3 regions of the Alkaliphilus sp. B6464 genome follow, and region 1 is predicted to be linked to each of the others. Evidence: a T-box and tRNA genes for the amino acid it is inferred to sense, from the RefSeq annotation. Region 1 holds a T-box; the other regions hold tRNA genes.
The links. A T-box is a leader RNA that pairs with one kind of tRNA and senses whether it is charged. The one in region 1 lies ahead of HYG84_RS00115 (valine--tRNA ligase), so its partner is inferred to be a tRNA-Val.

Region 1 (9,285 bases):
AGCATAAACTTTCTTAACCAATTCATCGCCATCACCCCTAGTAAATATTAAGTTTTATATCTTGTAGTGTATCATAGAATGATTATGCCATAATATAATCCCACTAACCCTTTTAATAATTATATATTTTAAAATGCTATATCTCAAGTATGAAAACTGCCATCATATGAAAACAAAGGTATCAAGATTTCTCATCTCAATGCCTTTGAATTTTCTTTATCTAATTTCTGTACTATCTGAGATGCAGGATATACCCATAATCTGTTGTACTCATCAATAATCATTTGATATTACAAATCACCAAGTCCATGTTCTGGGAAAAGTGACAATAAGTCAACTATGAGAGAATGTTCACAGGATATTTTGATTCAATTTTCTCTTGCAGATTCTTGATTGTATCTTTCGGTTGGATATAACGGTGCAAGCCACTTTTCGCTCTTATTGAATTATTTTTATTTCCTTAGCTCTGCAACAAGCCCTAATATCACGAATGGTTTGTTTAAACATCTCAACATATTTGATATCGGATTTAATAACAACCTCATCTATTTCTGCTTTCATTGATAAAGCATTCTCAGACTTATACTTTCTTGCATCAGCGATAATGTCCTTTAGCTTCTCTCCAAAAAGAATAATCTCATCGTCAATAGGTTTTTCAGCTTCCCAATACAACTTGTGTAAAGAAATACTATTCTCATTCTGTCTAAAGAATTCTTGATAAATATATTCGGTGATATGTGGAACGTAAATAGCGTATAACTTTAATATATTAAGCATGCAATAATATAGGGCATATTGTGCTGATTGTCGCTCTTTATATCCATGTATTTCGGGTTGATATAGACGATCTTTAACAATCTCAAGATAATAGTCACATAGATCCTTCCAGAAGAAATCATCAATTTCATGTCGGGCTGGTCCTATTTCATATTGGTCAAGGAGCTGTCTTGCATTAATAGTAGTTTGTTTACATCTCTCGATTATCCACCTGTCTACAGGCATTAGATCCACATCAGCATTGAGGTTAATGTCCTGTAAATGATATATTGAAAATTTAAATGCATTCCATAGCTTTGTGATAAATCTCTTGGCTATACCTAATTCATCAATTGAGAAAAATGTGTCTGTTCCAAGTTTCGAATTAGCAGCCCAATATCTTATAACATCAGCAGACTGGTTTTCAATAAGCAATTTTGGTGATACCTCAGAGTTGCTCTTTGATTTGCTAATTTTCTCTCCTTTTTTAGCAAGAACAAAACCACAAACCATTATATCCTTCCAAGGAATTTGGCCCGTATGGTAAAGACTTTTAACTATAGTATAAAATGCCCATGTACGTATAATTTCATGAGCCTGTGTCCTCAAACTCATTGGTAAAACTTTATTTGAAATATCATTTTTTTCGCCCCATTTTGCATTTATCTGAGGAGTAACTGATGAAGTAGCCCATGTATCAAAAACCGAACTCTCAGGCACAAATTCTTCACACCCGCAATAACAGGGCTTGTTAGGTTTTGTTTCAAGAGGATTTATAGGCAACATCTCTTCATCTGCAATTATAACCTTACCACAATTTTTGCAATACCATATTGGGAAAGGAACACCAAAGTAACGCTGACGGGAGATACACCAGTCCCACTTAAGATTTTCAACCCATAATACGTATCTGTTTTTCATATATTCTGGATACCAATTGATTTCATCAGCAGCTTTTAAAAATAGCTCTTTATTAGTAAGAATATCAATATACCACTGTTTTGACGGCAAAATCTCAATTTCCTTTCCGCAACGTTCGTGTACAGCAACAGTATGTGTGATACTTTTTGACCCTAAAAGAAATCCATTTTCTGAAAGTAGGCTAATAATCCGTTTCCGAGCTACTAAGACCTTTAATCCTCCGATTAGCGGAACACTTTCGTCTATTGTACCATCAGGTAGAATAACTTTCCGATAGGGCAGTTTGTGAGTCTCATACCATTCCACATCAGTGCTGTCACTAAAGGTCGCACACATAACTACACCTGTTCCTTTATCAATATCAACCTTATCATCTGTCAATATAGGAATTTCATAGTCATATAAAGGAACAATAGCATTTTTTCCAATATATCTTTTATATCTATCATCCTCTGGGTTTACAAATAGACAAACACAACCATATAGTAATTCAGGTCTTGTTGTAGCTACTACTAATCCTTCTTCACCTATCTTAAATTTAACGTAATTAAAGGTAGTGTCCTTTTCAATAGACTCCAACTCTGCCTGGGCTATTGAAGTTTTACATTCAGTACACCATAAAACTGGCGACTCCTTCATATATGCCTTTCCATCTTTCAAAAGTTTGATAAATGATTTTTGTGATATTCGCTGAACCATAGGGTTAATGGTTTCATATTGAAGCGACCAGTCAACCGAGAAACCCAAAGACTGCCATAAATCTTTAAACTCTTTTTCGTATTTTGCAGAGGTTGTAATGCACCTTTTAATAAATTCGCTTCTCAGAAGGTCTTTTGCAATAATACCCTCCTCTTTTTCAACAAGCCTTTCTGTTGGTAATCCGTTGTCATCAAAACCAAAAGGATAAAAAACATTATAGCCCTGCATTCGTTTGAAACGTGCTATCATTTCTGCCTGTGTATAAGAAAATATGTGTCCAATGTGCAGGCTACCACTAATAGTAGGTGGCGGCGTATCAATAGAATAGATTTCATTTTGACTATCAACGTCAAAACTATAGATACTATTCTCTTTCCAAAAATTTTGCATCTCTTTTTCTACTTGCTTAAAGTCATAGTTTTTCTGCATGGTAATACCTCCTAAAATTTTACGAACACAAAACAAAAAGTCCGCCTAAAGCTTTCTAATGTTTAGCTTAGGGCGAACTGTATGCGTCCGTGGTACCACCTATATTCAGATATGACTATCTGCACTCTGCCAATACGGGATAGATTCATATTTAAATCATCCGATATTGCTTTCCTTTTAACGGTGGAAATTTCCGTTGAAGCCTACTAAGATTATATCTTTTCAGTTCACAGCTCAAAGGCTACTTCCATACTTCCGTCACGAAGATTTTCACCAACCATCTTCTCTCTATGCTTCGGGTGAGTATGTACTCCTCCTCGTCAACGCCATTTTGTTCGTGTTCGTTTATATTATGATATTCTATTATGCTCAAAAAGTCAATATTTATGTTGCTATTTTTTGAAAATTCAGGATTAAATTAGTATCAATACATCCAACAAAAACTCACACGTCCTAAATTATCGGAAATAGTAGTTGTATTGTAAAACCCTTTCCGTACTCAGACTCAACCTCAATTTCAATCTGTAATTCATCGCATAATTTCTTTACAAGGTACAGTCCTATTCCAGTAGACTGGCTTCGATTAGAATTATCTCCTGTAAATCCTTTGTCAAAAATGAAAGGAAGATCAGAATTCAACACTCCAATACCATTATCAGAGATTCTTAAATAATACCTATTCTCCACACTATCAAGACCAGTTTTTAGCCAGATAAAGCTCTCGATTTCTTCGTTGGAGTATTTCACTGCATTAACCAATATTTGTGTAAAAATAAACTGGAGTGTCTTTTTATCCGATATAATCGGGACATCTTCCACCTGAGAAATAACTGTAACTTCTTTTTCATCAAGTAATGCTTGGAGCTCCAACCGTACATCTTCACAGCAAAGATTCAACGAGACTCTCTCTAAGCGATAGTCAACATGCGATGCCTGTAATCTTGCATAAAATAGTATCTGTTCAACATCATCACTGATATTAATTCTTGCATGCTCAAGTCTTTGATACACCAGCTTCGACATTTCTTCTTTACGATTTTCCAAAACAAACGTTGCTAAAGAAATAGGTGTCTTTATCTCATGGACCCAACTTTCAATAAACTCTTCATAGTTTAGGGATTGCAGTTTGGCATCATCTAATTGATCATTTTGCATCCGCAATTTATTAGCTAGATAATTCACTTCTTCTTTACGCGAATCACCAATTGATTCTATCAATCGACATTCATGCTCCAGTGAGGGTTCTCGAAGAAAATCATAGAATGCTTTGTTCTGTTTTGCCTGCTTTTTCCAGACAAGTAACATACCAAAGACAATGCTAATTACAGAAAAAATAACCATGATACCAACTAGAAGCCTGAATGTTTCTGGATACGCTAACCACGCCAGAAAAAGGAAAAAAACATCACTTATACAAAGAAGTAATATCCAAGAACGTGATTCGTTTAAAATATTAATCCAATCCTTTGGCTTCATTCGCAGTCACCTCTTATTAATTGATAACCAATTCCTCTTACCGTCTTGATTCGGCTAGACAATCCAACCTCATCAAGTGTCTTACGTAATCTGGTCATATTTACTTGTAATATGTTCTCATCAACATAGTCACTACTTCCCCACAGCAGGCTAAAAAGTTCCTCTTTTTTTACTACAGAAGGAGCAGCTTTTATCAAGGCTTTAATAATAATTCCTTCATTATCCGATAATGAAATAGAATCCTCACCAACATATAATACATTTGCATTCTCATCTAACTGAAAATCCCCAACATCTAGTAGAACACGCATATTTGCATAGAGATGAATTAACTTTTGAATTCTAGTAATCAGACGTTCAGGATGACACGGTTTCGTTAAGTAATCATCTGCACCTAAATCTAATGCATGCAACTCATCACGAAGTTGATTGCGTGAGGTCAACACCAAAATAGGGCCTATTCCTCTAGCCTTAAGCGTCCGACAAATATCGAATCCAGAAAGCTTGGGCAAATTCAAGTCTAATACAATTAGTGAAGGAGAAGCCGATGCAATATCTTCCAAAGCGGTATCGAAAGAAGAGATACACTCTACAGAGTATCCCTCTTTCTCTAATATATTTTGTAACTCGTCACGTAGAAAGATATCGTCCTCAACAATGACTATCTTTTCCACTTTTCCACCTCCTATCAAGCCTCTTTTAATTGCTTAATTTCTTCATCACTCTTCCTCTGGATCATCCATATATAGCAAAGCTCAAAAACAATAAAGATAATAAGTGCAATTCCTACCAGAAAAATAATAGTGCTACTGTTTGATGTCTTTGGAATAACCCTGAAAGCTTCTAACATAGACCAAATACCAAAAATTGAACTAATCAACGCTACAGCAATCACCAAACCAAAATACCACCATATTTGTATCCTCGCCGATGAACATAAGGATTTAACACTTGCCCCCAACATAGATAATGTAGAATACCTATGTCTTGTGCTTCTTTGCTGCATAAGAAACTTCAATCCTAACACCGTGTTTGCGATGATAAGGAACATCACACCTAAATAAAGTGTCGTATAACTTCCTGCGACTATATAAAACAACTGTCTTCCCATGCTGGCAAGATAGCTTTCATAGTTTAAGCCAGATGTATTGAGTAACTCATCTACTTGATACATGGCTTGCATCAGACCTTTTTCGCGAACAAAATCAGAGTCTAGAACCATATTCCAGCAGAATGGTTCTTCAGAATTTCCAATCAACGCATTGTACATATCATCGCGAACAATTAAAGCATGCATAAGAGTGATAGCTCGATCTGCAACAAGATTGCTTGTATATAGCGTCGATATTAATTCATATTGTTTTTCACCGATATAAATTGTTGGATTAGTTTCCAATACTTTAATTAATATATCATGAGAGAATGAAAACCCACCATTAGAATACATTGCTACTTCATTATCTCCTAATGAAATGGGAGGTTTATTGCTAGATTCAAGTAGCGCATTATAACTTGTAAGCGAAATTAAATAAGGACTGTCTTCATAGGATAAATTGTTTAATAGACTTTCTTTTTCTTCTGAATTTTTTTCTTTTGAAACCACTTCTTCTAATCCTGCCCAAGAAAAAGTGTGTGCAACAGTATTTTCAGGCATATCTTTATAAGGTGTCCTTAAATTACCAAGTTTCATAGGATAATAATCCTTTACATAAGGCTTCAATTTATCAGATGTCAGTACAGAAACAACTTCTTTTTCTGATCCTTTAAAAGTGAAATCTACGGTTCTGCCTGATGCTTCACCTCGATTTAAAGTTGTAGAAATACCAAAAGCGAAACAAACCATAGCTGAAAGAATTAAGAGTGATGATATAGCAAGAGAACTCCATTGATGTAGAACATTCTCTTGAAGTTGCCTTCCTGTAAATATAAATAATCCAGTAGATGAGCTACTTTTACGTCTTATCCATCGTCCAATGAAACTCCCCAATCCACGAAATAGCATAAAAGTTCCACTGATTCCTACAAAGACTATTAATACAAACACTAAAGCATCCAGAGTACGCAAATATAAAATTGCCAATACATAAGCTGCACATAGCAAAACTACTCCAAGTAGCAAATTAAACCAGCCCCATACAGGTGAAAGAATTCTTTGCAATTTTTCCTTCTGTTCATTCATCAAATCCACAGGTTCCTTCTTGCTCATTCCTAAGCTAAGAATAAACACAGCTAATAGTTGCACCATAATAAAACCAAATACCGTTAATCCTAGACCCGCCCAAGAGATACGAAACTGATGACCAATGATGCCCATCCCAATAAGTTTAGAAGTTGTCAGACTAATTAGTTCTGTCAAAAATAAGGAAATTGGAATTCCAATGAGCAAAGCGACTAAACCATTCCACAATGTTTCCCCCATAATCATTGCGAACAACCTGCTTCGTTTCATCCCCATCATCAAATAGATTCCAAATTCATGACTACGACGTTGTAATTGGTATCTGTTAGCAAAATAAACCAGGAAAAATACGAAGAACAGTGATACGGCATAGAGCACTGGAATCATTAACAAAAGCTTAGCTACCGCATGGCTCTCAACCGTCTTTAGATACACCATAACATCCTGTTCGCCAAGGGAAAGGATGACATAAAAAGCAACAATAGAAATAACTAGTGAGGCAAAATAAACCCCATTTTCTTTTCGGATCTTACGACTATTCCGTTTAATGAAATCAAAGAACATTGGCGCTGCCTCCTCCCAACTGTGCCATAACAGTTAAGATACGTTCATAAAATGAATTCTTAGTTTCTCCAGGCACTTTCTTTCGAAGCTCATGAAAAATCACACCATCTTGGATAAATAAGATTCTTGAGCAAAAGCTTGCTGCATTGGCATCGTGAGTAACCATCAAAATCGTGGTCCCATCTGTCTGATTGGTAGAAGATAGTTTTTCCATCAAGATTTTTGCATTTTTCGAATCTAGGGCACCGGTTGGCTCATCTGCTAATACAATGCTTGGATTCGAAATTAATGATCTTGCTGCTGCAACTCTCTGCTTCTGACCTCCTGACATTTGAGATGGAAATTTATTTAATACCTCCTCAATATCAAATTGCTTCGCTAATTTTCGAAGTTGTTCTTCTTCATTTTTTGGATTCTCTCCATGTATCGACAAAGGCAAAACGATATTTTCTCTCGCAGTTAGGTTATCTAATAGCTCAAATTCTTGAAATAAATATCCAATTTTACTCCCTCGATATTCTGCTAGCTGAGATCCTCTGAATGAAGAAATATTTTGTCCTTCTAATAAGACTTGTCCCGATGTTGGTTTAAGCATAGTTGCAATGCAGTTAAGCAATGTCGTCTTGCCCGACCCACTTGCACCCATGATTCCAAGAAACTCTCCTGGAAAAACATCAAAAGTAATTCCCTTTAATGCGACGGTTTCACTTTGTCCCTCACCATATATCTTATATACTTCCTGAACCCGAAGCAACTTATCTGAAATTTTCATATCATATCCTCCCTATACTTTTTCTATTAATACTATATAATGAAAATTTACCAATTAACACTTACAGTTGTTGTAAGGTTGGTAATTAGAGGAATATATACGCAAAATTCACTTTTTCATCTTATAACACGTGATTTACCCTATGTCATCTATATTTTGCATAAAGATGACCATCCTAGTAATTGTTTTATTTTCTTTATTATAAATCATAACTAATCCCCCTATATAATCTTATTTTTTCTTCTATTAGTCCTCTAAAGAATTAATTCAAAGAAATTAGTTACTGTTTGATTTACTGGTACTTTTTACCTTAAAGTTGTAGTTTGTGTATTTCCTTGATTATCAATAAAGTCAATATCTATAATTCTAGATTTTGGACCGCATTTTGATTTTGGTAATGTTCTAAAAGGTATTCTGTTTCCAGCCTGTAATCCTTGTAGATTAAATGTTGCTGCATTATATACCTTATCTACAATATGCATTCACCAACTACATCATCTAAAGAACCGTCAAAGAAGTAACCTGTATTGGCAATATAGTATGGTTCATCTATCTGTAAAAAATACAATATATTAGTATCGTTTTCATAGTTACATTATATGTGAAATAAATAAATTAAAGAGTAGGTTCCCCAGCCCTATCACATAGCCTATTTCAATTTAAAAATACATAAAAAACAGGGTAAAGCCTAAGCTCTACCCTAATTCTGTTAGTCTATCTATTTAGTTAAAGAAAAAACCACGTCCGCATGAACAAAATAGTACAACAAGTAATAGGAAGAAGAAAAGTAAACTATCTCCTGATTCTACAAAAATACCACAGTTACAGAAAATTATAACCAAGATCAGGAAGAAGAAAAGCATACTACTTTGATTTCCAAAAAATCCACCAAAGCATCCACCTTTTTTAGCAATTTCAGACATATATCACACCTACCTTTTTTTATTTTAAGTACTGCTAAATACACAACCTAATTTATCTTTTAGGAGTATATTTAGTTGTAATATATATTATGAAATTTCGTATAAACTGTTCTATATTTTATGTTGAAAATAAAAAAGGATAAAGCCTAAGCTCTACCCTAATTATGTTAATCTATCTATTTAATTCCAGAAAAATCCGCCTCCACATACACAACATAATATAATAATTATAAAGATGAAGAAAATGAAATTACCTCCGAAAAGACCACCAAAACCTCCATTGCATCCTTTATTTTCAACAATTCCGCTCATGTATTACACCTACCCTTTCAAATTTTAAATTTTACTAAATGCACAACTCTTTTCTTTTTGTTTTGGAATTATTAGTAGTTGTAATATATATTATGAAATTGCATATAAACTGTGCTATATTTCATGTTGAAAAGGACTAAATTTCTTTAACTCTTTTTACTCCATTTATGTAAAATCTAAAATGCACTAATTAGTGCATTTTTATGTCTAAGACATTTATATATTCTAGTTTTGGATCAGAGTTACCTTGTATA
Region 2 (9,285 bases), 540 kb from region 1:
TTTACCATAAACATAGGTCTCTGCTAAGTCGAAAGACGACGTATAGGGGCTGACGCCTGCCCGGTGCTGGAAGGTTAAGGGGAATTGTTAGCATCTGCGAAGCAATGAACTTAAGCCCCAGTAAACGGCGGCCGTAACTATAACGGTCCTAAGGTAGCGAAATTCCTTGTCGGGTAAGTTCCGACCCGCACGAAAGGCGTAACGATTTGGGCGCTGTCTCAACAATAGACCCGGTGAAATTGTAATACCAGTGAAGATGCTGGTTACCCGCGACAGGACGGAAAGACCCCGTGGAGCTTTACTGCAACTTGACATTGGATTTCGGTGCTACATGTACAGCATAGGTGGGAGACTTAGAAGCTGGGACGCCAGTCTCAGTGGAGTCATCGTTGGGATACCACTCTTGTAGTACTGAAGTTCTAACCATAGACTGTGAATCCAGTCTTGGGACACTGTCAGGTGGGCAGTTTGACTGGGGCGGTCGCCTCCCAAAAAGTAACGGAGGCGCCCAAAGGTTCCCTCAGCACGGTCGGAAATCGTGCGTAGAGTGTAAAGGCAAAAGGGAGCTTGATTGCGAGACATACAGGTCGAGCAAGGACGAAAGTCGGGCTTAGTGATCCGGTGGTTCCGAGTGGAAGGGCCATCGCTCAACGGATAAAAGCTACCCCGGGGATAACAGGCTTATCTCCCCCAAGAGTCCACATCGACGGGGAGGTTTGGCACCTCGATGTCGGCTCATCACATCCTGGGGCTGTAGTAGGTCCCAAGGGTTGGGCTGTTCGCCCATTAAAGTGGTACGCGAGCTGGGTTCAGAACGTCGTGAGACAGTTCGGTCCCTATCCGTCGCGGGCGCAGGAAATTTGAGAGGAGCTGTCCTTAGTACGAGAGGACCGGGATGGACGCACCTCTGGTGTACCAGTTGTTCTGCCAAGAGCATCGCTGGGTAGCTAAGTGCGGAAGGGATAAGTGCTGAAGGCATCTAAGCACGAAGCCCCCCTCAAGATAAGATTTCCCACTCCGTAAGGAGGTAAGACCCCAAGAAGACTACTTGGTTGATAGGCCTAGGGTGTAAGTGCAGCAATGTACTTAGCTGATAGGTACTAATAGGTCGAGGGCTTGACCAAATATATTCTAACATTGTATAGTTTTGAGGGAATAATTTTCTCTTGACATATTACTTATTAAAGTGGTATGATTAAAATCCAGTTGAAATACAACTTGATTTTAATTTGAAGGAAACTCGGCTAACGCTGAGTACTCCATTCACACCAAATCAAAGATTTGGGTGATTGCAATATCGTGGCAATAGCGAAGGGGTCACACCTGTTCCCATACCGAACACAGTAGTTAAGCCCTTCAGCGCTGATGGTACTTGGCGGGAAGCTGCCTGGGAGAGTAGGTCGCTGCGATATTATGTTCCAGAGTAGCTCAATGGTGGAGCACCCGGCTGTTAACCGGTAGGTTGGAGGTTCGAGTCCTCTCTCTGGAGCCATAAGTGTGCCGAAGTGGCGGAACTGGCAGACGCACAGGACTTAAAATCCTGCGGTCCTTCAAGATCGTACCGGTTCGATTCCGGTCTTCGGCACCATTTTTAAAATGAAACTCAGCTAATGCTGAGTATTCCAATCAAACTAAATCAAAGATTTAGATGATTGAAACATATCGCGGGGTGGAGCAGTTGGTAGCTCGTCGGGCTCATAACCCGAAGGTCACAGGTTCAAGTCCTGTCCCCGCAACCATTTTGGCGGCATAGCTTAGTTGGCTAGAGCGTTCGGTTCATAACCCGAAGGTCACAGGTTCAAGTCCTGTCCCCGCAACCATTTTGGCCCCTTGGTCAAGCGGTCAAGACACCGCCCTTTCACGGCGGTAACAGGGGTTCGATTCCCCTAGGGGTCACCAAATTTCGGGCGCATAGCTCAGCTGGGAGAGCACCTGCCTTACAAGCAGGGGGTCACAGGTTCAAGTCCTGTTGCGCCCACCAAAATTGGCCTGGTAGTTCAGATGGTTAGAATGCCAGCCTGTCACGCTGGAGGTCGAGGGTTCGAGTCCCTTCCAGGTCGCCAATTTTAATATATTTTCAAAAGGTAACTCAGCATTTGCTGAGTACTGTAATCACAGTATGCTGGTGTAGCTCAGTTGGCCAGAGCAGCTGATTTGTAATCAGCAGGTCGCGGGTTCGAATCCCATCACCAGCTCCATTATTTGTACGGAGGGGTTCCCGAGCGGCCAAAGGGGGCAGACTGTAAATCTGTTGTCAACGACTTCGAAGGTTCGAATCCTTCTCCCTCCACCATTAATTTAATATGCGGGTGTGGCGGAATTGGCAGACGCACTAGACTTAGGATCTAGCGGGCAACCGTGGGGGTTCGACTCCCTTCACCCGCACCATTATATTAAAATATTTCAAGGAAACTCAGTTAGTGCTGAGTACTCCACTCACACCAAATTTTTAATTTGGGTGATTGAAGCATGCGGAAGTGGCTCAGTGGTAGAGCATCGCCTTGCCAAGGCGAGGGTCGCGGGTTCGAGTCCCGTCTTCCGCTCCAATTTATTTATGGGCTCATAGCTCAGGTGGTTAGAGCGCACGCCTGATAAGCGTGAGGTCGGTGGTTCGAGTCCACTTGAGCCCACCATTTAAATAATAAACAGGCCCAGATAGCTCAGTCGGTAGAGCAGGGGACTGAAAATCCCCGTGTCGGTGGTTCGATTCCGCCTCTGGGCACCAATGAAGAGATTGAATGATACAAGTCTCTTTTTTTATTTTCACTAAAATTATAATTATCTTTTTATTTTATATAGTATATCTATATTTCAAAGGTTGTCATAGTAAAAAGTAGTTATATAGTTGGAATTTAAAAGTTTGAAAATAAATTAAAAAAACGTTGACATAATATTTCAGATGTGATATATTAAATAAGTCGCCGAAACAAGGCGAGGGGGCACAAGCCCTTGAAGAGGTCTTTGAAAACTAAACAGTATAGATTAAGCCAGCAAATAATAAATCCATCTTTAAAAGATGGTACCCAGAAATTTTTTATTAAGAGTTTGATCCTGGCTCAGGATGAACGCTGGCGGCGTGCCTAACACATGCAAGTCGAGCGGAGTTATTTTCAGGAAGCCTTCGGGTGGAATGATTTTAATTTAGCGGCGGACGGGTGAGTAACGCGTGGGCAACCTACCCTGTACAGGGGAATAACAATGGGAAACCATTGCTAATACCCCATAATACCTTTTAGGGGCATCCCTAAAAGGTCAAAGAATTTCGGTATAGGATGGGCCCGCGTCTGATTAGCTAGTTGGTGAGGTAATGGCTCACCAAGGCGACGATCAGTAGCCGGCCTGAGAGGGTGAACGGCCACACTGGAACTGAGACACGGTCCAGACTCCTACGGGAGGCAGCAGTGGGGAATATTGCACAATGGGGGAAACCCTGATGCAGCAACGCCGCGTGAGCGATGAAGGCTTTCGAGTCGTAAAGCTCTGTCCTAAGGGAAGATAATGACGGTACCTTAGGAGGAAGCCCCGGCTAACTACGTGCCAGCAGCCGCGGTAATACGTAGGGGGCAAGCGTTATCCGGAATCATTGGGCGTAAAGGGTGCGTAGGCGGCCCTATGGGTCAGAGGTTAAAGGCTACGGCTCAACCGTAGTAAGCCTTTGAAACTGTAGGGCTTGAGTGCAGGAGAGGAGAGTGGAATTCCTAGTGTAGCGGTGAAATGCGTAGATATTAGGAGGAACACCAGTGGCGAAGGCGACTCTCTGGACTGCAACTGACGCTGAGGCACGAAAGCGTGGGTAGCGAACAGGATTAGATACCCTGGTAGTCCACGCCGTAAACGATGAGTGCTAGGTGTTGGGGGTCAAACCTCGGTGCCGCAGTTAACGCATTAAGCACTCCGCCTGGGGAGTACGTTCGCAAGAATGAAACTCAAAGGAATTGACGGGGACCCGCACAAGCAGCGGAGCATGTGGTTTAATTCGAAGCAACGCGAAGAACCTTACCTGGACTTGACATCCCTCGGACAGCTTTTTAATCGAAGCCTTCCCTTCGGGGACTGAGGTGACAGGTGGTGCATGGTTGTCGTCAGCTCGTGTCGTGAGATGTTGGGTTAAGTCCCGCAACGAGCGCAACCCTTGTCTTTAGTTGCCAGCAGTTCGGCTGGGCACTCTAGAGAGACTGCCGGGGATAACTCGGAGGAAGGTGGGGATGACGTCAAATCATCATGCCCCTTATGTTCAGGGCTACACACGTGCTACAATGGCCGATACAACGGGCAGCCAAGGAGTAATCCGGAGCGAATCCTACAAAATCGGTCCCAGTTCGGATTGTGGGCTGAAACTCGCCCACATGAAGTCGGAGTTGCTAGTAATCGCGGATCAGAATGTCGCGGTGAATGCGTTCCCGGGTCTTGTACACACCGCCCGTCACACCACGGGAGTCGGAAGCACCCGAAGCCAGCTATCCAACCTTTATTGGAGGAAGCTGTCGAAGGTGAAGCCAATGACTGGGGTGAAGTCGTAACAAGGTAGCCGTATCGGAAGGTGCGGCTGGATCACCTCCTTTCTAAGGAGAATTGGCAATCTATACTGTTTAGTTTTGAGAGACTTCTTGTCTTTCAAGATGAAACTCGGCTATTGCCGAAAGTCGTCTATCACACTCATTTTTAAGCTTAAACTTAAAAATTCAAGTGCTAAAAGTACTCCAATCACGCTAAATTGAAGATTTGGGAGATTGAAGCATCAGGGCTCATAGCTCAGGTGGTTAGAGCGCACGCCTGATAAGCGTGAGGTCGGTGGTTCGAGTCCACTTGAGCCCACCACTAAAATAGTTCCTTGAAAACTACACAATGTTAGATTATGACCTAACCGGATTTGCAAAGCAAGTCGAAGGTAGGTCAAACGCAATGAGCATCAAATTTGTGCGACCGTAAGGGAGTAAACAAATTTGTAATGCGAAACTGCGAATAGCTTTGGTCAAGCTAATAAGGGCAGAAGGCGGATGCCTTGGCACCAGGAGTCGATGAAGGACGTGGTAAGCTGCGATAAGCCTCGGGGAGATGCAAGCAATCTTTGATCCGGGGATTTCCGAATGGGGAAACCTACTTAGGTTAATACCTAAGTATCTATTACTCAATCAATAGGTAATAGAAGACATACCAGGGGAACTGAAACATCTAAGTACCCTGAGGAAGAGAAAGAAAAATCGATTCCCTAAGTAGCGGCGAGCGAAAGGGGATAAGCCCAAACCGATAGGGTTTTCTCTATCGGGGTTGCGGACCGGTCATATATGATGACTCATCGTAATAGAAGAGGTTTGGAAAGACTCACCATAGAAGGTAATAGTCCTGTACATGAAACGATGATATTCTAGACCGTGATCCAGAGTACCACGAGGCACGTGAAACCTTGTGGGAAGCAGGGGGGACCACCCCCCAAGGCTAAATACTACCTGGTGACCGATAGCGCATAGTACCGTGAGGGAAAGGTGAAAAGAACCCCGGAAGGGGAGTGAAATAGAACCTGAAACCTTCTGCTTACAAACTGTGGGAGCACTTTTTATGTGTGACCGCGTACTTTTTGTAGAACGGGCCAACGAGTTACGGTATGGAGCAAGGTTAAGCACCTATGGTGCGAAGCCGTAGGGAAACCGAGTCTTAATAGGGCGTCTAGTTTCATGCCGTAGACCCGAAACCGGGCGACCTACCCATGGTCAGGATGAAGCGGAAGTAAAATTTCGTGGAGGTCCGAACCGATTGACGTTGAAAAGTCACCGGATGAACTGTGGGTAGCGGTGAAATTCCAATCGAGCCCGGAGATAGCTGGTTCTCGCCGAAATAGCTTTAGGGCTAGCCTCGAGGTTAAGAGATACGGAGGTAGAGCACTGAATGGTCTAGGGGCCTTCACCGGTTACCAAAACCTATCAAACTCCGAATGCCGTTATCTTTTACTCGGGAGTCAGACTGCGAGTGATAAGATCCGTAGTCAAGAGGGAAAGAGCCCAGACCATCAGCTAAGGTCCCAAAGTATACGTTAAGTGGAAAAGGATGTGGAGTTGCATAGACAACCAGGATGTTGGCTTAGAAGCAGCCATTCATTCAAAGAGTGCGTAATAGCTCACTGGTCGAGTGATTCTGCGCCGAAAATGTCCGGGGCTCAAACGTATCACCGAAGCTATGGATCCGTAAGGATGGTAGGCGAGCGTTCTATATAGGTTGAAGCTGTACCGGAAGGAGCAGTGGACTGTATAGAAGTGAGAATGTTGGCATGAGTAACGAGAGGCAGGTGAGAATCCTGCCCGTCGAAAACCTAAGGTTTCCTGAGGAAGGCTCGTCCGCTCAGGGTTAGTCGGGACCTAAGCCCAGGCCGAAAGGCGTAGGCGATGGACAACAGGTTGAAATTCCTGTACCACCTAAAATCGTTTGAGAGATGGAGTGACACAGTAGGATAGGCTCAGCGCACCGTTGGTTGTGTGCGTCTAAGCTGGTAGGGAGTTAGAAGAGGCAAATCCCTTTTAACATTAATCCTGAGAAGTGATGGGGAGCGAAATTTAAGTAGCGAACTGGCTGATTCCACACTGTCGAGAAAAGCTTCTATCGAGATTTCTAGGTGCCCGTACCGCAAACCGACACAGGTAGGTGAGGAGAGAATCCTAAGACGATCGGGAGAACTATTGTTAAGGAACTCGGCAAAATGACCCCGTAACTTCGGGATAAGGGGAGCCGGTTTTGGTTAAAGATTTACTCTGTAAGCCTCAACCGGCCGCAGAGAATAGGCCCAAGCGACTGTTTACCATAAACATAGGTCTCTGCTAAGTCGAAAGACGACGTATAGGGGCTGACGCCTGCCCGGTGCTGGAAGGTTAAGGGGAATTGTTAGCATCTGCGAAGCAATGAACTTAAGCCCCAGTAAACGGCGGCCGTAACTATAACGGTCCTAAGGTAGCGAAATTCCTTGTCGGGTAAGTTCCGACCCGCACGAAAGGCGTAACGATTTGGGCGCTGTCTCAACAATAGACCCGGTGAAATTGTAATACCAGTGAAGATGCTGGTTACCCGCGACAGGACGGAAAGACCCCGTGGAGCTTTACTGCAACTTGACATTGGATTTCGGTGCTACATGTACAGCATAGGTGGGAGACTTAGAAGCTGGGACGCCAGTCTCAGTGGAGTCATCGTTGGGATACCACTCTTGTAGTACTGAAGTTCTAACCATAGACTGTGAATCCAGTCTTGGGACACTGTCAGGTGGGCAGTTTGACTGGGGCGGTCGCCTCCCAAAAAGTAACGGAGGCGCCCAAAGGTTCCCTCAGCACGGTCGGAAATCGTGCGTAGAGTGTAAAGGCAAAAGGGAGCTTGATTGCGAGACATACAGGTCGAGCAAGGACGAAAGTCGGGCTTAGTGATCCGGTGGTTCCGAGTGGAAGGGCCATCGCTCAACGGATAAAAGCTACCCCGGGGATAACAGGCTTATCTCCCCCAAGAGTCCACATCGACGGGGAGGTTTGGCACCTCGATGTCGGCTCATCACATCCTGGGGCTGTAGTAGGTCCCAAGGGTTGGGCTGTTCGCCCATTAAAGTGGTACGCGAGCTGGGTTCAGAACGTCGTGAGACAGTTCGGTCCCTATCCGTCGCGGGCGCAGGAAATTTGAGAGGAGCTGTCCTTAGTACGAGAGGACCGGGATGGACGCACCTCTGGTGTACCAGTTGTTCTGCCAAGAGCATCGCTGGGTAGCTAAGTGCGGAAGGGATAAGTGCTGAAGGCATCTAAGCACGAAGCCCCCCTCAAGATAAGATTTCCCACTCCGTAAGGAGGTAAGACCCCAAGAAGACTACTTGGTTGATAGGCCTAGGGTGTAAGTGCAGCAATGTACTTAGCTGATAGGTACTAATAGGTCGAGGGCTTGACCAAATATATTCTAACATTGTATAGTTTTGAGGGAATAATTTTCTCTTGACATATTACTTATTAAAGTGGTATGATTAAAATCCAGTTGAAATACAACTTGATTTTAATTTGAAGGAAACTCGGCTAACGCTGAGTACTCCATTCACACCAAATCAAAGATTTGGGTGATTGCAATATCGTGGCAATAGCGAAGGGGTCACACCTGTTCCCATACCGAACACAGTAGTTAAGCCCTTCAGCGCTGATGGTACTTGGCGGGAAGCTGCCTGGGAGAGTAGGTCGCTGCGATATTATGTTCCAGAGTAGCTCAATGGTGGAGCACCCGGCTGTTAACCGGTAGGTTGGAGGTTCGAGTCCTCTCTCTGGAGCCATAAGTGTGCCGAAGTGGCGGAACTGGCAGACGCACAGGACTTAAAATCCTGCGGTCCTTCAAGATCGTACCGGTTCGATTCCGGTCTTCGGCACCATTTTTAAAATGAAACTCAGCTAATGCTGAGTATTCCAATCAAACTAAATCAAAGATTTAGATGATTGAAACATATCGCGGGGTGGAGCAGTTGGTAGCTCGTCGGGCTCATAACCCGAAGGTCACAGGTTCAAGTCCTGTCCCCGCAACCATTTTGGCCCCTTGGTCAAGCGGTCAAGACACCGCCCTTTCACGGCGGTAACAGGGGTTCGATTCCCCTAGGGGTCACCAAAATAATATATAGATAAAGCTGGAGTAGAACTTACCTTAAAACAAGGAAAGTCTTGCTGCCAGCTTTATTAAATTTAATAATGGAAAGGTGTCCGAGTGGTCGAAGGAGCTGATCTCGAAAATCAGTGACTCCAAAAGGGGCCGTGGGTTCGAATCCCACCCTTTCCGCCAAAACTATTGACAAGAGATAATATTATCTCTTGTTTTTTTATTATATGGAATAGAAAAACCATAAGCTGGAAAAACTCATTAAATATACAAATAAATATATTATAAGGGGTGTAGCTTATGGTACAAGAAGTCATGAGTAAAGAAAAGGAGCTTATTTCTTTAGATGAAGCTTTAAATCTGGAACAGAAAGATATTGAAGAAAACTATCGACAACATATTAATTTGCATTTAACTAGACTTTTAAAAATGTTAGGTTTTAATAAAACTTTTGTAAGAGCAAAGGATATGATGGTTTGGGACAAAAATGGAGAAGAATATTTAGATTTTCTTGGTGCCTACGGTGCTTTAAACATTGGTCATAACAACGATGCTGTAATTAATGCCATAAATAGTGTAAGTCATCTACCCAATTTATTACAATCTGGAATGCATAGCTTACCAAGTGTTTTAGCACGAAATCTAGCTAAGATAACACCCGGAGATTTAAAGTATACTTTTTTCTGCAATAGTGGT
Region 3 (9,285 bases), 560 kb from region 1:
GTATTGTTGCAGCGAGCTTAGTTCCTATTGTTAATGGAATAATGAAAAGAGATGAATGATTTATATTATAATTGTATATAAATAGACACTTAGTTTATTTGAATAAAGCCTTAGGATTATTAAATATGTATAAATAAAAAGTATATGTTTATAGATATAATAAGGTAGGGATATGAAAGAAGTGCACATCTCTAAATAAGAGGGGAGGGGCCTTTGTTTATATAAATAGGGCAACAAAAATTTTAAAGAGAAAAAAGTATATTGACATAGCATAAAAAAGATGTTAAAGTAATTAAGTCCTCAAAACAAGCGGATATGAAAATGAAGCTATAGGTTTTAGGAAAACAACAATTTAAAAAATAAATTTTAAAAAAGTTGTTGACATAATGTTTCAGATATGCTATATTAAATAAGTCGCCGCAACAAGGCGATGGGGCACAAGCCCTTAAAGAGGTCTTTGAAAACTAAACAGTATAGATTAAGCCAGCAAATAATAAATCCATCTTTAAAAGATGGTACCCAGAAATTTTATTTAAGAGTTTGATCCTGGCTCAGGATGAACGCTGGCGGCGTGCCTAACACATGCAAGTCGAGCGGAGTTATTTTCAGGAAGCCTTCGGGTGGAATGATTTTAATTTAGCGGCGGACGGGTGAGTAACGCGTGGGCAACCTACCCTGTACAGGGGAATAACAATGGGAAACCATTGCTAATACCCCATAATACCTTTTAGGGGCATCCCTAGAAGGTCAAAGAATTTCGGTATAGGATGGGCCCGCGTCTGATTAGCTAGTTGGTGAGGTAATGGCTCACCAAGGCGACGATCAGTAGCCGGCCTGAGAGGGTGAACGGCCACACTGGAACTGAGACACGGTCCAGACTCCTACGGGAGGCAGCAGTGGGGAATATTGCACAATGGGGGAAACCCTGATGCAGCAACGCCGCGTGAGCGATGAAGGCTTTCGAGTCGTAAAGCTCTGTCCTAAGGGAAGATAATGACGGTACCTTAGGAGGAAGCCCCGGCTAACTACGTGCCAGCAGCCGCGGTAATACGTAGGGGGCAAGCGTTATCCGGAATCATTGGGCGTAAAGGGTGCGTAGGCGGCCCTATGGGTCAGAGGTTAAAGGCTACGGCTCAACCGTAGTAAGCCTTTGAAACTGTAGGGCTTGAGTGCAGGAGAGGAGAGTGGAATTCCTAGTGTAGCGGTGAAATGCGTAGATATTAGGAGGAACACCAGTGGCGAAGGCGACTCTCTGGACTGCAACTGACGCTGAGGCACGAAAGCGTGGGTAGCGAACAGGATTAGATACCCTGGTAGTCCACGCCGTAAACGATGAGTGCTAGGTGTTGGGGGTCAAACCTCGGTGCCGCAGTTAACGCATTAAGCACTCCGCCTGGGGAGTACGTTCGCAAGAATGAAACTCAAAGGAATTGACGGGGACCCGCACAAGCAGCGGAGCATGTGGTTTAATTCGAAGCAACGCGAAGAACCTTACCTGGACTTGACATCCCTCGGACAGCTTTTTAATCGAAGCCTTCCCTTCGGGGACTGAGGTGACAGGTGGTGCATGGTTGTCGTCAGCTCGTGTCGTGAGATGTTGGGTTAAGTCCCGCAACGAGCGCAACCCTTGTCTTTAGTTGCCAGCAGTTCGGCTGGGCACTCTAGAGAGACTGCCGGGGATAACTCGGAGGAAGGTGGGGATGACGTCAAATCATCATGCCCCTTATGTTCAGGGCTACACACGTGCTACAATGGCCGATACAACGGGCAGCCAAGGAGTAATCCGGAGCGAATCCTACAAAATCGGTCCCAGTTCGGATTGTGGGCTGAAACTCGCCCACATGAAGTCGGAGTTGCTAGTAATCGCGGATCAGAATGTCGCGGTGAATGCGTTCCCGGGTCTTGTACACACCGCCCGTCACACCACGGGAGTCGGAAGCACCCGAAGCCAGCTATCCAACCTTTATTGGAGGAAGCTGTCGAAGGTGAAGCCAATGACTGGGGTGAAGTCGTAACAAGGTAGCCGTATCGGAAGGTGCGGCTGGATCACCTCCTTTCTAAGGAGAATTGGCAATCTATACTGTCTAGTTTTGAGGGACTTCTTGTCTTTCAATACATGGGGGCGTAGCTCAGTTGGGAGAGCACCTGCCTTGCAAGCAGGGGGTCAGGAGTTCGACTCTCCTCGTCTCCACCATAGAATACCAATTTAAAGGTTGACATAAAACATTTTATTTGGTATTATATTATTCCGTCTTAAAGACGGTTAAATAGTTCCTTGAAAACTACACAATGTTAGATTATGACCTAACCCGATTTGTGAAACAAATCGAAGGTAGGTCAAACGCAATGAGCATCAAATTTGTGCGACCGTAAGGGAGTAAACAAATTTAGAATGCGAAACTGCGAATAGCTTTGGTCAAGCTAATAAGGGCAGAAGGCGGATGCCTTGGCACCAGGAGTCGATGAAGGACGTGGTAAGCTGCGATAAGCCTCGGGGAGATGCAAGCAATCTTTGATCCGGGGATTTCCGAATGGGGAAACCTACTTAGGTTAATACCTAAGTATCTATTACTCAATCAATAGGTAATAGAAGACATACCAGGGGAACTGAAACATCTAAGTACCCTGAGGAAGAGAAAGAAAAATCGATTCCCTAAGTAGCGGCGAGCGAAAGGGGATAAGCCCAAACCGATAGGGTTTTCTCTATCGGGGTTGCGGACCGGTCATATATGATGACTCATCGTAATAGAAGAGGTTTGGAAAGACTCACCATAGAAGGTAATAGTCCTGTACATGAAACGATGATATTCTAGACCGTGATCCAGAGTACCACGAGGCACGTGAAACCTTGTGGGAAGCAGGGGGGACCACCCCCCAAGGCTAAATACTACCTGGTGACCGATAGCGCATAGTACCGTGAGGGAAAGGTGAAAAGAACCCCGGAAGGGGAGTGAAATAGAACCTGAAACCTTCTGCTTACAAACTGTGGGAGCACTTTTTATGTGTGACCGCGTACTTTTTGTAGAACGGGCCAACGAGTTACGGTATGGAGCAAGGTTAAGCACCTATGGTGCGAAGCCGTAGGGAAACCGAGTCTTAATAGGGCGTCTAGTTTCATGCCGTAGACCCGAAACCGGGCGACCTACCCATGGTCAGGATGAAGCGGAAGTAAAATTTCGTGGAGGTCCGAACCGATTGACGTTGAAAAGTCACCGGATGAACTGTGGGTAGCGGTGAAATTCCAATCGAGCCCGGAGATAGCTGGTTCTCGCCGAAATAGCTTTAGGGCTAGCCTCGAGGTTAAGAGATACGGAGGTAGAGCACTGAATGGTCTAGGGGCCTTCACCGGTTACCAAAACCTATCAAACTCCGAATGCCGTTATCTTTTACTCGGGAGTCAGACTGCGAGTGATAAGATCCGTAGTCAAGAGGGAAAGAGCCCAGACCATCAGCTAAGGTCCCAAAGTATACGTTAAGTGGAAAAGGATGTGGAGTTGCATAGACAACCAGGATGTTGGCTTAGAAGCAGCCATTCATTCAAAGAGTGCGTAATAGCTCACTGGTCGAGTGATTCTGCGCCGAAAATGTCCGGGGCTCAAACGTATCACCGAAGCTATGGATCCGTAAGGATGGTAGGCGAGCGTTCTATATAGGTTGAAGCTGTACCGGAAGGAGCAGTGGACTGTATAGAAGTGAGAATGTTGGCATGAGTAACGAGAGGCAGGTGAGAATCCTGCCCGTCGAAAACCTAAGGTTTCCTGAGGAAGGCTCGTCCGCTCAGGGTTAGTCGGGACCTAAGCCCAGGCCGAAAGGCGTAGGCGATGGACAACAGGTTGAAATTCCTGTACCACCTAAAATCGTTTGAGAGATGGAGTGACACAGTAGGATAGGCTCAGCGCACCGTTGGTTGTGTGCGTCTAAGCTGGTAGGGAGTTAGAAGAGGCAAATCCCTTTTAACATTAATCCTGAGAAGTGATGGGGAGCGAAATTTAAGTAGCGAACTGGCTGATTCCACACTGTCGAGAAAAGCTTCTATCGAGATTTCTAGGTGCCCGTACCGCAAACCGACACAGGTAGGTGAGGAGAGAATCCTAAGACGATCGGGAGAACTATTGTTAAGGAACTCGGCAAAATGACCCCGTAACTTCGGGATAAGGGGAGCCGGTTTTGGTTAAAGATTTACTCTGTAAGCCTCAACCGGCCGCAGAGAATAGGCCCAAGCGACTGTTTACCATAAACATAGGTCTCTGCTAAGTCGAAAGACGACGTATAGGGGCTGACGCCTGCCCGGTGCTGGAAGGTTAAGGGGAATTGTTAGCATCTGCGAAGCAATGAACTTAAGCCCCAGTAAACGGCGGCCGTAACTATAACGGTCCTAAGGTAGCGAAATTCCTTGTCGGGTAAGTTCCGACCCGCACGAAAGGCGTAACGATTTGGGCGCTGTCTCAACAATAGACCCGGTGAAATTGTAATACCAGTGAAGATGCTGGTTACCCGCGACAGGACGGAAAGACCCCGTGGAGCTTTACTGCAACTTGACATTGGATTTCGGTGCTACATGTACAGCATAGGTGGGAGACTTAGAAGCTGGGACGCCAGTCTCAGTGGAGTCATCGTTGGGATACCACTCTTGTAGTACTGAAGTTCTAACCATAGACTGTGAATCCAGTCTTGGGACACTGTCAGGTGGGCAGTTTGACTGGGGCGGTCGCCTCCCAAAAAGTAACGGAGGCGCCCAAAGGTTCCCTCAGCACGGTCGGAAATCGTGCGTAGAGTGTAAAGGCAAAAGGGAGCTTGATTGCGAGACATACAGGTCGAGCAAGGACGAAAGTCGGGCTTAGTGATCCGGTGGTTCCGAGTGGAAGGGCCATCGCTCAACGGATAAAAGCTACCCCGGGGATAACAGGCTTATCTCCCCCAAGAGTCCACATCGACGGGGAGGTTTGGCACCTCGATGTCGGCTCATCACATCCTGGGGCTGTAGTAGGTCCCAAGGGTTGGGCTGTTCGCCCATTAAAGTGGTACGCGAGCTGGGTTCAGAACGTCGTGAGACAGTTCGGTCCCTATCCGTCGCGGGCGCAGGAAATTTGAGAGGAGCTGTCCTTAGTACGAGAGGACCGGGATGGACGCACCTCTGGTGTACCAGTTGTTCTGCCAAGAGCATCGCTGGGTAGCTAAGTGCGGAAGGGATAAGTGCTGAAGGCATCTAAGCACGAAGCCCCCCTCAAGATAAGATTTCCCATCGCGTAAGCGAGTAAGACCCCAAGAAGACTACTTGGTTGATAGGCCTAGGGTGTAAGTGCAGCAATGTACTTAGCTGATAGGTACTAATAGGTCGAGGGCTTGACCAAATATATTCTAACATTGTATAGTTTTGAGGGAATAATTTTCTCTTGACATATTACTTATTAAAGTGGTATGATTAAAATCCAGTTGAAATACAACTTGATTTTAATTTGAAGGAAACTCGGCTAACGCTGAGTACTCCATTCACACCAAATCAAAGATTTGGGTGATTGCAATATCGTGGCAATAGCGAAGGGGTCACACCTGTTCCCATACCGAACACAGTAGTTAAGCCCTTCAGCGCTGATGGTACTTGGCGGGAAGCTGCCTGGGAGAGTAGGTCGCTGCGATATTATGTTCCAGAGTAGCTCAATGGTGGAGCACCCGGCTGTTAACCGGTAGGTTGGAGGTTCGAGTCCTCTCTCTGGAGCCAACTTTGGCCCCTTGGTCAAGCGGTCAAGACACCGCCCTTTCACGGCGGTAACAGGGGTTCGATTCCCCTAGGGGTCACCAAATTTTGGGCGCATAGCTCAGCTGGGAGAGCACCTGCCTTACAAGCAGGGGGTCACAGGTTCAAGTCCTGTTGCGCCCACCAAAATTGGCCTGGTAGTTCAGATGGTTAGAATGCCAGCCTGTCACGCTGGAGGTCGAGGGTTCGAGTCCCTTCCAGGTCGCCAATTTTAATATATTTTTAAAAGGTAACTCAGCATTTGCTGAGTACTGTAATCACAGTATGCTGGTGTAGCTCAGTTGGCCAGAGCAGCTGATTTGTAATCAGCAGGTCGCGGGTTCGAATCCCATCACCAGCTCCATATATGCGGGTGTAGTTCAATGGTAGAACGTCAGCCTTCCAAGCTGATCGCGAGGGTTCGATTCCCTTCACCCGCTCCATTAAACATGTACCTATAGCTCAGCAGGATAGAGCAATGGCCTTCTAAGCCATGTGTCCGGGGTTCGAATCCCTGTAGGTACGCCATAATGGGATATAGCCAAGTCGGTAAGGCAACGGACTTTGACTCCGTCATTCCGCAGGTTCGAGTCCTGCTATCCCAGCCATTTTGACCCATTAGCTCAGTCGGTAGAGCACCTGACTTTTAATCAGGGTGTCCCGCGTTCGAGTCGCGGATGGGTCACCAACAATCAAGGAGAGGTGTCCGAGTGGTTTAAGGAGCTGGTCTTGAAAACCAGTGACTCCGCAAGGGGCCGTGGGTTCGAATCCCACCCTCTCCGCCATTATTATTGCATTATATATAAAATGGGTGTATAATATAGGTATTCTAAAAATGGAGAAGTACTCAAGTAGGCTGAAGAGGACGGTTTGCTAAACCGTTAGGTCGCGTAAGTGGCGCGCGGGTTCGAATCCCGCCTTCTCCGCCATTATACTTTCCGGGTGTAGCGCAGTTTGGTAGCGCACATGGTTTGGGACCATGGGGCCGGGGGTTCGAATCCCTCCACCCGGACCAGTTATATAAAATACTAAAAAAATGAGGGCCTTTAGCTCAGTTGGTCAGAGCATCCGGCTCATAACCGGCAGGTCCGGGGTTCGAGTCCCTGAAGGCCCACCATTTTAAAAATAATTTAAAGTAATGTGTAAATATAGGGGTGTAGTTCAGTTGGTAGAACAGTGGTCTCCAAAACCACGTGTCGTGGGTTCAAGTCCTGCCACCCCTGCCAGTTTCCGGGTGTAGCGCAGTTTGGTAGCGCACATGGTTTGGGACCATGGGGCCGGGGGTTCGAATCCCTCCACCCGGACCAATTGTGGGCTCATAGCTCAGGTGGTTAGAGCGCACGCCTGATAAGCGTGAGGTCGGTGGTTCGAGTCCACTTGAGCCCACCATTTGATTGTACAAGCCCAGATAGCTCAGTCGGTAGAGCAGGGGACTGAAAATCCCCGTGTCGGTGGTTCGATTCCGCCTCTGGGCACCATAATGGCGGCATAGCTTAGTTGGCTAGAGCGTTCGGTTCATACCCGAAAGGTCACAGGTTCGACTCCTGTTGCCGCTACCATGTTTAATCTTATCTATAAGGGCGCATAGCTCAGCTGGGAGAGCACCTGCCTTACAAGCAGGGGGTCACAGGTTCAAGTCCTGTTGCGCCCACCAAATTTGGTCCGGTAGTTCAGTTGGTTAGAATGCCAGCCTGTCACGCTGGAGGTCGAGGGTTCGAGTCCCTTCCGGATCGCCAATTTCAATATAATACATTAAATAGCAAATATTCATGCTGGTGTAGCTCAGTTGGCCAGAGCAGCTGATTTGTAATCAGCAGGTCGCGGGTTCGAATCCCATCACCAGCTCCATTATTTGTACGGAGGGGTTCCCGAGCGGCCAAAGGGGGCAGACTGTAAATCTGTTGTCAACGACTTCGAAGGTTCGAATCCTTCTCCCTCCACCATTAATTTAATATGCGGGTGTAGTTCAATGGTAGAACGTCAGCCTTCCAAGCTGATCGCGAGGGTTCGATTCCCTTCACCCGCTCCATTGAAAACTTGTATTATTTTGCTCATATCAGTTTAGGGGTTTGAGTGATTAAAATATTTGACCCATTAGCTCAGTCGGTAGAGCACCTGACTTTTAATCAGGGTGTCCCGCGTTCGAGTCGCGGATGGGTCACCATTTTTCATAAAACATTTTTAGTAAAGTTTTAAAAACAAGATACGAAAAAAATATTGACATAATATTTTAGATATGATATATTAAACAAAGTCGCCGCAACAAGGCGATGGGGCATAAGCCCTTGAAGAGGTCTTTGAAAACTAAACAGTATAGATTAAGCCAGCAAATAATAAATCCATCTTTAAAAGATGGTACCCAGAAATTTTTTATTAAGAGTTTGATCCTGGCTCAGGATGAACGCTGGCGGCGTGCCTAACACATGCAAGTCGAGCGGAGTTATTTTCAGGAAGCCTTCGGGTGGAATGATTTTAATTTAGCGGCGGACGGGTGAGTAACGCGTGGGCAACCTACCCTGTACAGGGGAATAACAATGGGAAACCATTGCTAATACCCCATAATACCTTTTAGGGGCATCCCTAGAAGGTCAAAGAATTTCGGTATAGGATGGGCCCGCGTCTGATTAGCTAGTTGGTGAGGTAATGGCTCACCAAGGCGACGATCAGTAGCCGGCCTGAGAGGGTGAACGGCCACACTGGAACTGAGACACGGTCCAGACTCCTACGGGAGGCAGCAGTGGGGAATATTGCACAATGGGGGAAACCCTGATGCAGCAACGCCGCGTGAGCGATGAAGGCTTTCGAGTCGTAAAGCTCTGTCCTAAGGGAAGATAATGACGGTACCTTAGGAGGAAGCCCCGGCTAACTACGTGCCAGCAGCCGCGGTAATACGTAGGGGGCAAGCGTTATCCGGAATCATTGGGCGTAAAGGGTGCGTAGGCGGCCCTATGGGTCAGAGGTTAAAGGCTACGGCTCAACCGTAGTAAGCCTTTGAAACTGTAGGGCTTGAGTGCAGGAGAGGAGAGTGGAATTCCTAGTGTAGCGGTGAAATGCGTAGATATTAGGAGGAACACCAGTGGCGAAGGCGACTCTCTGGACTGCAACTGACGCTGAGGCACGAAAGCGTGGGTAGCGAACAGGATTAGATACCCTGGTAGTCCACGCCGTAAACGATGAGTGCTAGGTGTTGGGGGTCAAACCTCGGTGCCGCAGTTAACGCATTAAGCACTCCGCCTGGGGAGTACGTTCGCAAGAATGAAACTCAAAGGAATTGACGGGGACCCGCACAAGCAGCGGAGCATGTGGTTTAATTCGAAGCAACGCGAAGAACCTTACCTGGACTTGACATCCCTCGGACAGCTTTTTAATCGAAGCCTTCCCTTCGGGGACTGAGGTGACAGGTGGTGCATGGTTGTCGTCAGCTCGTGTCGTGAGATGTTGGGTTAAGTCCCGCAACGAGCGCAACCCTTGTCTTTAGTTGCCAGCAGTTCGGCTGGGCACTCTAGAGAGACTGCCGGGGATAACTCGGAGGAAGGTGGGGATGACGTCAA

Region 2: it encodes a tRNA-Val, which carries the amino acid that the T-box ahead of HYG84_RS00115 (valine--tRNA ligase) is inferred to sense. The anticodon was not compared.
Region 3: it encodes a tRNA-Val, which carries the amino acid that the T-box ahead of HYG84_RS00115 (valine--tRNA ligase) is inferred to sense. The anticodon was not compared.

Annotation. Positions count from the first base shown of each region.
Region 1 covers NZ_CP058557.1:23,209-32,493, forward strand. Annotated here, with positions in the region: gene HYG84_RS00110 (hypothetical protein) at 1-26, opposite strand, end outside; gene HYG84_RS00115 (valine--tRNA ligase) at 439-2,805, opposite strand; T-box leader at 2,871-3,138, opposite strand; gene HYG84_RS00120 (sensor histidine kinase) at 3,259-4,281, opposite strand; gene HYG84_RS00125 (response regulator transcription factor) at 4,278-4,955, opposite strand; gene HYG84_RS00130 (FtsX-like permease family protein) at 4,970-7,024, opposite strand; gene HYG84_RS00135 (ABC transporter ATP-binding protein) at 7,014-7,796, opposite strand; gene HYG84_RS00140 (hypothetical protein) at 8,102-8,278, opposite strand; gene HYG84_RS00145 (hypothetical protein) at 8,519-8,719, opposite strand; gene HYG84_RS00150 (aminotransferase class I/II-fold pyridoxal phosphate-dependent enzyme) at 9,222-9,285, opposite strand, start outside.
Region 2 covers NZ_CP058557.1:567,353-576,637, reverse strand. Annotated here, with positions in the region: rRNA gene HYG84_RS02695 (23S ribosomal RNA) at 1-1,124, shown strand, start outside; rRNA gene rrf (5S ribosomal RNA) at 1,296-1,412, shown strand; tRNA gene HYG84_RS02685 (tRNA-Asn) at 1,418-1,492, shown strand; tRNA gene HYG84_RS02680 (tRNA-Leu) at 1,500-1,588, shown strand; tRNA gene HYG84_RS02675 (tRNA-Met) at 1,664-1,739, shown strand; tRNA gene HYG84_RS02670 (tRNA-Glu) at 1,825-1,899, shown strand; tRNA gene HYG84_RS02665 (tRNA-Val) at 1,906-1,981, shown strand; tRNA gene HYG84_RS02660 (tRNA-Asp) at 1,987-2,063, shown strand; tRNA gene HYG84_RS02655 (tRNA-Thr) at 2,122-2,198, shown strand; tRNA gene HYG84_RS02650 (tRNA-Tyr) at 2,209-2,293, shown strand; tRNA gene HYG84_RS02645 (tRNA-Leu) at 2,306-2,388, shown strand; tRNA gene HYG84_RS02640 (tRNA-Gly) at 2,472-2,546, shown strand; tRNA gene HYG84_RS02635 (tRNA-Ile) at 2,557-2,633, shown strand; tRNA gene HYG84_RS02630 (tRNA-Phe) at 2,650-2,725, shown strand; rRNA gene HYG84_RS02625 (16S ribosomal RNA) at 3,034-4,562, shown strand; tRNA gene HYG84_RS02620 (tRNA-Ile) at 4,742-4,818, shown strand; rRNA gene HYG84_RS02615 (23S ribosomal RNA) at 4,971-7,907, shown strand; rRNA gene rrf (5S ribosomal RNA) at 8,079-8,195, shown strand; tRNA gene HYG84_RS02605 (tRNA-Asn) at 8,201-8,275, shown strand; tRNA gene HYG84_RS02600 (tRNA-Leu) at 8,283-8,371, shown strand; tRNA gene HYG84_RS02595 (tRNA-Met) at 8,447-8,522, shown strand; tRNA gene HYG84_RS02590 (tRNA-Glu) at 8,527-8,601, shown strand; tRNA gene HYG84_RS02585 (tRNA-Ser) at 8,684-8,772, shown strand; gene HYG84_RS02580 (aspartate aminotransferase family protein) at 8,890-9,285, shown strand, end outside.
Region 3 covers NZ_CP058557.1:579,155-588,439, reverse strand. Annotated here, with positions in the region: gene HYG84_RS02850 (DUF1576 domain-containing protein) at 1-59, shown strand, start outside; rRNA gene HYG84_RS02845 (16S ribosomal RNA) at 529-2,057, shown strand; tRNA gene HYG84_RS02840 (tRNA-Ala) at 2,119-2,194, shown strand; rRNA gene HYG84_RS02835 (23S ribosomal RNA) at 2,415-5,351, shown strand; rRNA gene rrf (5S ribosomal RNA) at 5,523-5,639, shown strand; tRNA gene HYG84_RS02825 (tRNA-Asn) at 5,645-5,719, shown strand; tRNA gene HYG84_RS02820 (tRNA-Glu) at 5,725-5,799, shown strand; tRNA gene HYG84_RS02815 (tRNA-Val) at 5,806-5,881, shown strand; tRNA gene HYG84_RS02810 (tRNA-Asp) at 5,887-5,963, shown strand; tRNA gene HYG84_RS02805 (tRNA-Thr) at 6,022-6,098, shown strand; tRNA gene HYG84_RS02800 (tRNA-Gly) at 6,104-6,177, shown strand; tRNA gene HYG84_RS02795 (tRNA-Arg) at 6,186-6,262, shown strand; tRNA gene HYG84_RS02790 (tRNA-Gln) at 6,266-6,342, shown strand; tRNA gene HYG84_RS02785 (tRNA-Lys) at 6,347-6,422, shown strand; tRNA gene HYG84_RS02780 (tRNA-Ser) at 6,431-6,519, shown strand; tRNA gene HYG84_RS02775 (tRNA-Ser) at 6,572-6,663, shown strand; tRNA gene HYG84_RS02770 (tRNA-Pro) at 6,673-6,749, shown strand; tRNA gene HYG84_RS02765 (tRNA-Ile) at 6,775-6,851, shown strand; tRNA gene HYG84_RS02760 (tRNA-Trp) at 6,885-6,960, shown strand; tRNA gene HYG84_RS02755 (tRNA-Pro) at 6,965-7,041, shown strand; tRNA gene HYG84_RS02750 (tRNA-Ile) at 7,047-7,123, shown strand; tRNA gene HYG84_RS02745 (tRNA-Phe) at 7,137-7,212, shown strand; tRNA gene HYG84_RS02740 (tRNA-Met) at 7,217-7,293, shown strand; tRNA gene HYG84_RS02735 (tRNA-Val) at 7,313-7,388, shown strand; tRNA gene HYG84_RS02730 (tRNA-Asp) at 7,394-7,470, shown strand; tRNA gene HYG84_RS02725 (tRNA-Thr) at 7,506-7,582, shown strand; tRNA gene HYG84_RS02720 (tRNA-Tyr) at 7,593-7,677, shown strand; tRNA gene HYG84_RS02715 (tRNA-Gly) at 7,690-7,763, shown strand; tRNA gene HYG84_RS02710 (tRNA-Lys) at 7,823-7,898, shown strand; rRNA gene HYG84_RS02705 (16S ribosomal RNA) at 8,104-9,285, shown strand, end outside.